3 regions of the Viridibacillus sp. FSL E2-0187 genome follow, and region 2 is predicted to be linked to each of the others. Evidence: riboswitches for the same ligand, from Rfam matches in the RefSeq annotation. Region 2 holds a riboswitch; each other region holds the start of a gene.
What was found. A riboswitch is a leader RNA that binds a small molecule or an ion and turns the genes downstream of it on or off. The one in region 2 is predicted to bind S-adenosylmethionine.
Positions count from the first base shown of each region.

Region 1: it holds a riboswitch for S-adenosylmethionine, as region 2 does, so the genes downstream of both, MHH85_RS17635 (methionine ABC transporter ATP-binding protein) here and metK (methionine adenosyltransferase) in region 2, are expected to answer to the same signal.
Region 3: it holds a riboswitch for S-adenosylmethionine, as region 2 does, so the genes downstream of both, metA (homoserine O-acetyltransferase MetA) here and metK (methionine adenosyltransferase) in region 2, are expected to answer to the same signal.

Region 1 is NZ_JBBOVG010000001.1:3,631,683-3,633,960, reverse strand. Features, by position in the region: gene MHH85_RS17645 (pyridoxal phosphate-dependent aminotransferase) at 1-250, opposite strand, end outside; gene MHH85_RS17640 (carbon-nitrogen family hydrolase) at 431-1,219, shown strand; SAM riboswitch class I at 1,299-1,403, shown strand; gene MHH85_RS17635 (methionine ABC transporter ATP-binding protein) at 1,522-2,278, shown strand, end outside.
Region 2 is NZ_JBBOVG010000001.1:471,317-473,594, forward strand. Features, by position in the region: gene pckA (phosphoenolpyruvate carboxykinase (ATP)) at 1-602, opposite strand, end outside; SAM riboswitch class I at 805-923, shown strand; gene metK (methionine adenosyltransferase) at 1,187-2,278, shown strand, end outside.
Region 3 is NZ_JBBOVG010000001.1:2,051,845-2,054,122, reverse strand. Features, by position in the region: gene galE (UDP-glucose 4-epimerase GalE) at 1-782, shown strand, start outside; SAM riboswitch class I at 959-1,066, shown strand; gene metA (homoserine O-acetyltransferase MetA) at 1,163-2,071, shown strand; gene MHH85_RS09935 (alpha/beta hydrolase) at 2,241-2,278, shown strand, end outside.

The DNA.
Region 1 (2,278 bases), 3.2 Mb from region 2:
CTCGCGCATAAAATTCAGCAATGGCTTCCTTGAATTCTGGTAAGCCACGGAATGGGGAGTATTTATGAGTTTGCGGATTAATAACAGCTTCCTGCATAGCTTTTATAATATGAGGAGGTGTTGGTTGGTCTGGGTTTCCTTGGCCTAAATTGATGACATCTCTACCTTCCGCAACTGCGGCACCTACTTTTTGTACTAAAGTCGCGAAAAACTGCTTCGGCAACTGTTGTAATCTCGTTGAAAATTCCATCTTCGAACAAACCCCCTTGAATTTTTTTCTTTAATAACTTGTTATCCACAAAATCTTTCTTCTAAATACTCTATACACAACAACTACTTTGTGGATAAAATAGACGTGTGTATAAAATAGTCGCAATAATAAGAGAAATATTATAACCTTTTTAAGAAAATGTCTACAGGTGGTGGAGTTATGAAAATTGCATGTATACAGTTAAATGTTGCCTTCGGGGACATCGAAAAAAATTTTACAAACGTCGAAAAGTTTATCAGGGAGGCCGCTGATAAGGGAGCGGAACTCGCAATTCTTCCTGAAATGTGGAATTCTAGCTATGCTTTAGAGAAATTAGAAGACCTTGCAGATCCGAACGGGGAGCGCACAAAGAATTTTCTACAAAATCTTTCAGAAGAATTACAAATTCATATTGTTGGTGGCTCGGTATCAACAAAAAAAGATGGGGAATTCTACAATACGATGTACGTATATAACAATAAAGGGGAGCTTGTCAGCGAATATGATAAAGCGCATCTTTTCCGTCTAATGGACGAGCATTTGTATTTATCAGCTGGCGATAAGCAAAATAACTTTGAACTGGGTGATATTCCAGCAGCTGGTGTTATCTGCTACGATATTCGTTTTCCAGAGTGGTTACGTCTTCATGCCTTGAACGGAGCGAAAGTAATTTTCGTTTCTGCACAATGGCCAACACCACGTATTGATCATTGGAAAACGTTATTACAAGCACGTGCAATTGAAAGCCAGTGTTTTGTTATTGCGGTAAATAGAATTAGCCATAAAAAACAAAATTTCAACGGTCAATCGATGGTTATTGAACCTTGGGGTGAAGTGTTATGGACTGGTGGAGAAGATGAAGAAATGGCGATTATCGATGTCGATTTCTCTATAGTGGATGAAATTCGACAACGAATCCCGGTATATGATGATCGTCGCCCTGAATTATATAAAGATATTTTGAAATAATACAAAGTTTCAAAAAAGTGTTTGACATCTACATTATTTCACAGTAATATTTAGTTCATAACTTACAAACGAATATTGAACTTTATCTAGAGAGACCGAGGGATAGGCCCTATGACGTCCGGCAACCCCCTGAAAAGGGAAGGTGCCAATTCCTACAGAATGAGTACATTCTGGAAGATAAATCGCCAATTTACATTTACGATGCTTCTTTCAGAAAACCGAAAGAAGCATTTTTTAATACAGTAAATTCCAAGTAATTCTATAGAAGTTACATAATTTAAACAGATTTGAGGGGATACAATATGCTCGAGATTCAGAATCTTACAAAAGTATATAAAACAAAAAAGGGTACGGTAACGGGCGTAGACAACGTATCGTTGACAATCGATAAAGGTGAAGTCTTCGGTATTGTTGGTTACTCTGGCGCAGGGAAAAGTTCACTGCTACGTTGTATCAATTTACTAGAGCGACCAACGAGTGGGAGTATCATCGTAAATGGCCAAGATTTAACGAAGTTAAAAGGTGAACAACTGCGTAAAGCGCGTTTGAAAATCGGTATGATCTTCCAGCACTTTTACTTAATCAGTCAAAAAACGGTTGGCGAAAATATCGAATTTGCTTTAAAAGCAGCGGCTACACCACCGAAGCAAATTAAGGCCCGTGTAAAAGAATTGCTTGAAATGGTCGGTTTATCGGAGAAAATCGACGTTTACCCAGCGCAGTTAAGTGGTGGTCAAAAGCAACGTGTCGGTATTGCTCGTGCACTTGCAAACAATCCATCCGTACTACTTTGTGATGAAGCAACATCAGCACTTGACCCAAAAACAACGGTTTCCATTTTACGCTTACTAAAAAAGATCAATCGTGAGTTGAATATTACAATTATCCTTATCACACATGAAATGGATGTTGTGAAAGAAATTTGTGATCGTATGGTTATTATGCAAGATGGAAGAGTCATTGAAGAAGGAGAAGTTTACGATGTTTTTGCAAATCCGGTTGAGCCATTAACACAAGAATTTATTAGTAGCGTTGTATCATTTGAATTACCGCCAACTA
Region 2 (2,278 bases):
AAAATCGATTTTTTCATTTCTCCAGCGTATTCAGTACCGCCAATAAGGATGATACGTTTTTCAAGGGAAACGATAATGAAAGTTTCTGAATCAGTACCGTCTACTGCTGGGTCCGCTTTGAAAGTTGGAGCAGAAACGATTGTGAAGTCAGCTTCATGAGTTTCTAATTCCTCTTCAGTAGGACGAATGAATAATTGATGTGCAAATAGGTTATGCCAAGCGTATTCATTCACTACACGAATAGCTAATCGAGATGCTGGGTCTGCACCTGCAAAACCTTTAAATACAAATAATTCTTCTTTTTCTTTTAAGTAGTTTATTACTTTAGTGTATAATGAGTCGAAGATATCCGACGAAATTGGTCTGTTTACTTTACCCCAATCAATTTTGTCTTTCGAACTATCTTCTTCAACCATATATTTATCTTTAGGAGAACGACCTGTATATTTTCCTGTGACTGCTCTGACTGCACCATCAACAGTTAGGATTGCCTCACCGCGTGAAGTAGCTTTTTCTGTTAATTGTGGTACTGAAAGTTGTTCAAGAATATTTTCACCTTTCAATAATTCCTTCAGTTCATTCGTAATTTCTACTGAATTCATCGTTTTACGTACCATCCTTTTTATATTATTCCTCTTATTAGAGGGGATTTATAATTCATTTCGGAAATTAGTATAACACATTTAGCTAAATAATCTATACTAATTACCATATAATTTCTATGAAAGTTGTACTTTTTTTTAGAAATAAAAAAGAAGTTGACAACTAAGCTATAATGTTCTAATATGAGAAATTGAACGGATACTCTTATCCCGAGCTGGTGGAGGGTCAGGCCCTATGAAACCCGGCAACCTGCATTGTGATTTTATGTGATGCGCTGGTGCTCAATCTGATGCAAGGATTTAATCCTTGAACGATAAGAGTGAAAGGTGCTTATGAATTATTCCCTTCCACTCATTAGTAATAATGGGGGGAAGGGTTTTTTTATTTAAAATAGACCAATTCCTAAATTTTTAATAAGTAATTGTAATTTATGCGGTTCTATTTATATATAGTGGCACTTTCTAGAATCCTCGTGTTAAAGGCAGCAACGGCTTGGCGTTCAATCCTACTGGAAAGAACTAACATGGGTAATGAGTACCGTATCATTTCCGAGGCAATCTCGCAGATAATAGGAGGAAACCAAATGACAAACCGTCGACTGTTTACATCAGAGAGTGTAACAGAAGGACATCCAGATAAAATTTGTGATCAAATTTCGGATGCCATTTTAGATGAAATCGTTTCAAAAGACCCGAATGCACGTGTAGCGTGTGAAACTACAGTAACAACGGGTCTTGTATTAGTAGCAGGAGAAATTACAACATCAACTTATGTTGATATTCCTAAAATCGTTCGTGAAACGGTAATGGAAATCGGCTATACACGTGGTAAATATGGCTTTGATGGCGAAAACGTAGCTGTTTTAACGGCAATTGGTGAGCAATCAGCTGATATCGCATTGGGCGTTGACCAAGCACTTGAAGCACGCGAAGGCTCAATGTCAGATGAAGATATAGAAGCAATTGGTGCAGGTGACCAAGGTTTAATGTTCGGATACGCATGTAACGAGACACCTGAGTTAATGCCTCTACCTATTAGCTTGGCACATAAATTAGCACGACGTTTAACTGAAGTTCGTAAAACAAAAGAGTTAGATTATTTACGTCCAGATGGTAAAACACAAGTAACAATCGAATATGATGAAAATAATCGTCCAGTTCGTGTGGATACAATTGTTATTTCAACTCAACATGATCCAGAGGTAACATTAGAGCAGATTAAAGAGGATTTACAAGCACGTGTAATTGCTCCAGTTGTACCTACTGAATTACTAGACGAAAAAACAAAATACTTCATCAACCCAACTGGTCGTTTTGTAATTGGTGGACCAAAAGGTGATGCAGGCTTAACGGGACGCAAAATTATCGTAGATACTTATGGTGGATATGCTCGTCATGGTGGCGGTGCTTTCTCTGGTAAGGATGCGACTAAGGTTGACCGTTCTGCAGCTTATGCAGCGCGTTATGTTGCAAAAAATATCGTAGCAGCTGAACTTGCTGAGCGTTGTGAAGTACAACTGGCTTATGCAATTGGTGTTGCACAACCAGTTTCAATTGCAATCGATACATTTGGTACTGGAAAAGTAAAAGAAGCAGATTTAGTTGAGTGGGTTCGTGAATTATTTGATTTACGCCCAGCAGGTATTATTAAAATGCTTGATCTACGTCGCCCAATC
Region 3 (2,278 bases), 1.6 Mb from region 2:
ATCCTATCAAATACTACTCGCAGAATTTGGTAAGCACAATCCAGTTAGTCGAATTAATGAATAAATATAAAGTGCGTCAACTTGTTTTCAGTTCATCAGCAACTGTCTATGGTACTCCAGAACAATGTCCTATCCCTGAAACTGCATCCTTAAATACAACGAATCCTTATGGTACAACAAAACTTGCTGTTGAAAAGTTCTTATATGAATTTGCTCAATCAAATCCTTCTTTTTCAATAATTTCATTACGATATTTTAATCCAATTGGAGCACATGTTAGTGGAATGATAGGGGAAGATCCTTTTTCTATACCGAATAATTTGATGCCTTATATAACACAAGTGGCAACGGGTAAATTACCTTATTTAAATATATACGGAAATGATTATCCAACGCTTGATGGGACCGGTATTCGTGATTATATTCATGTAGTTGATTTAGCAAAAGGTCATGTCAAAGCGTTAGAAAGTTTAAAAAGAAAGAATGGATGGAAAGTATTTAATCTAGGTACAGGTGAAGGATATAGCGTCTTACAAGTTGTAAAAACATTCGAATATGTATCAGGTATCCCCATTAAATACCATATTAGCGATCGTCGTGAAGGTGATGTTGCCATTAGCTATGCAGATGCTACAAAAGCAAAGCTACAACTCGATTGGGTGGCAGAAAAAACACTAGAAGATATGTGTAGAGATGCTTGGAGATGGCAAAGGAATAATCCAAATGGTTATAAAGTAAGGAATTTAGAAGAAAATCAGTTGTTATATATAACTGATTTGTAATTGTTGCATAAAACTGGAATATGTTTTATACTATATTAAACATACTTAATTACTATGATTTAAAATACTTTTCTGAAGCCCTGTAGGAAAACTAAGAGGGCTTATTTCCTATGGTTAAATTGACAGAAATGTTTGCTTATCTGACAATTTAATGATAGGATTAAATCAATTAAATATTCTTATCAAGAGAAGCTGAGGGATAAGGCCCTGTGAAGCTTCAGCAACCTCTGATTCAATCAGAAAGGTGCTAAGTCCTACAAGACAAAAGTCTTGGAAGATAAGAAACGAGCGTGTTAAGTTAGCCCTCATTCTTATCTAGAGAATGAGGGCTTTTTATATGCGTGTACATAATAAAAAAAGAAAAAAGGAGAGAAATAGCAATGCCAATTAATATTCCAAAAAACCTTCCGGCAACGGAATTACTAAAAGAGGAAAAAATCTTCGTAATGGAAGAGGACCGTTCAAAAAGCCAAAATATTCGACCTTTAAATATACTGATTTTAAATTTGATGCCAGAAAAGGAGAAAACCGAGCTTCAATTATTGCGTCTCCTTGGTAATACACCTCTACAAGTGAACGTAACGTTTTTAAATACTGCGACATATGTTTCTAAAAATGTTAGTAAAACACATTTAGAATCGTTTTATACGACGTTTGAACATGTTAAACACCGTCGATTTGACGGTATGATTATAACTGGTGCACCGATTGAATTAATGGAGTTTGAAGATGTTGATTTCTGGGAAGAAATTGTTAGTATTATGGATTGGACCAAAACAAATGTCACATCTGTTTTACATATCTGTTGGGGTGCACAAGCAGCACTTTATCATCATTATGGTATTGGGAAATTCCCACTGGCGAAGAAATGCTCAGGAATTTATGATCATACAATCACAGATCCAACTGTGAAGCTTGTTCGCGGTTTTAATGATATATTTACTGCTCCTCATTCACGGAATACATCAGTATCTATAGAAGAAGTTGAAGCTCATCCAAAGCTTAAACTATTGTCAGCCTCTAATGATGCTGGAGTATTTATTGTCATGTCAGAAGATGAAAAGCACATTATGATTACCGGGCATTTAGAATACGATGCACATACTTTGGCAGATGAATATTCTCGTGACGTTGCTAAAGGGTTGAATATAGAAGTTCCACATAATTATTTTCCAAATGATGATCCATCAAAGCAACCATATAATACTTGGCGTTCACATACCCATTTATTGTTCTCCAACTGGTTGAACTACTATGTATACCAAGAAACACCATTTGAGTGGGAATGATATAAAGAAATAATCTATTCTATTAGTTAAATGGAATAGAGCTTTTTCTGTTGAGTGTAGATACTTCTTATAAGTAAAGAACATTTTCTATTAAAATCAAAAGGTAAGCACCTTCGAAGCATACTTTATGCTATGATAAATGTAGTTTATCTCGAAGGGAAGACAATCAATGAACTCACCTTTTACATTTATTCATACAGAACCAAA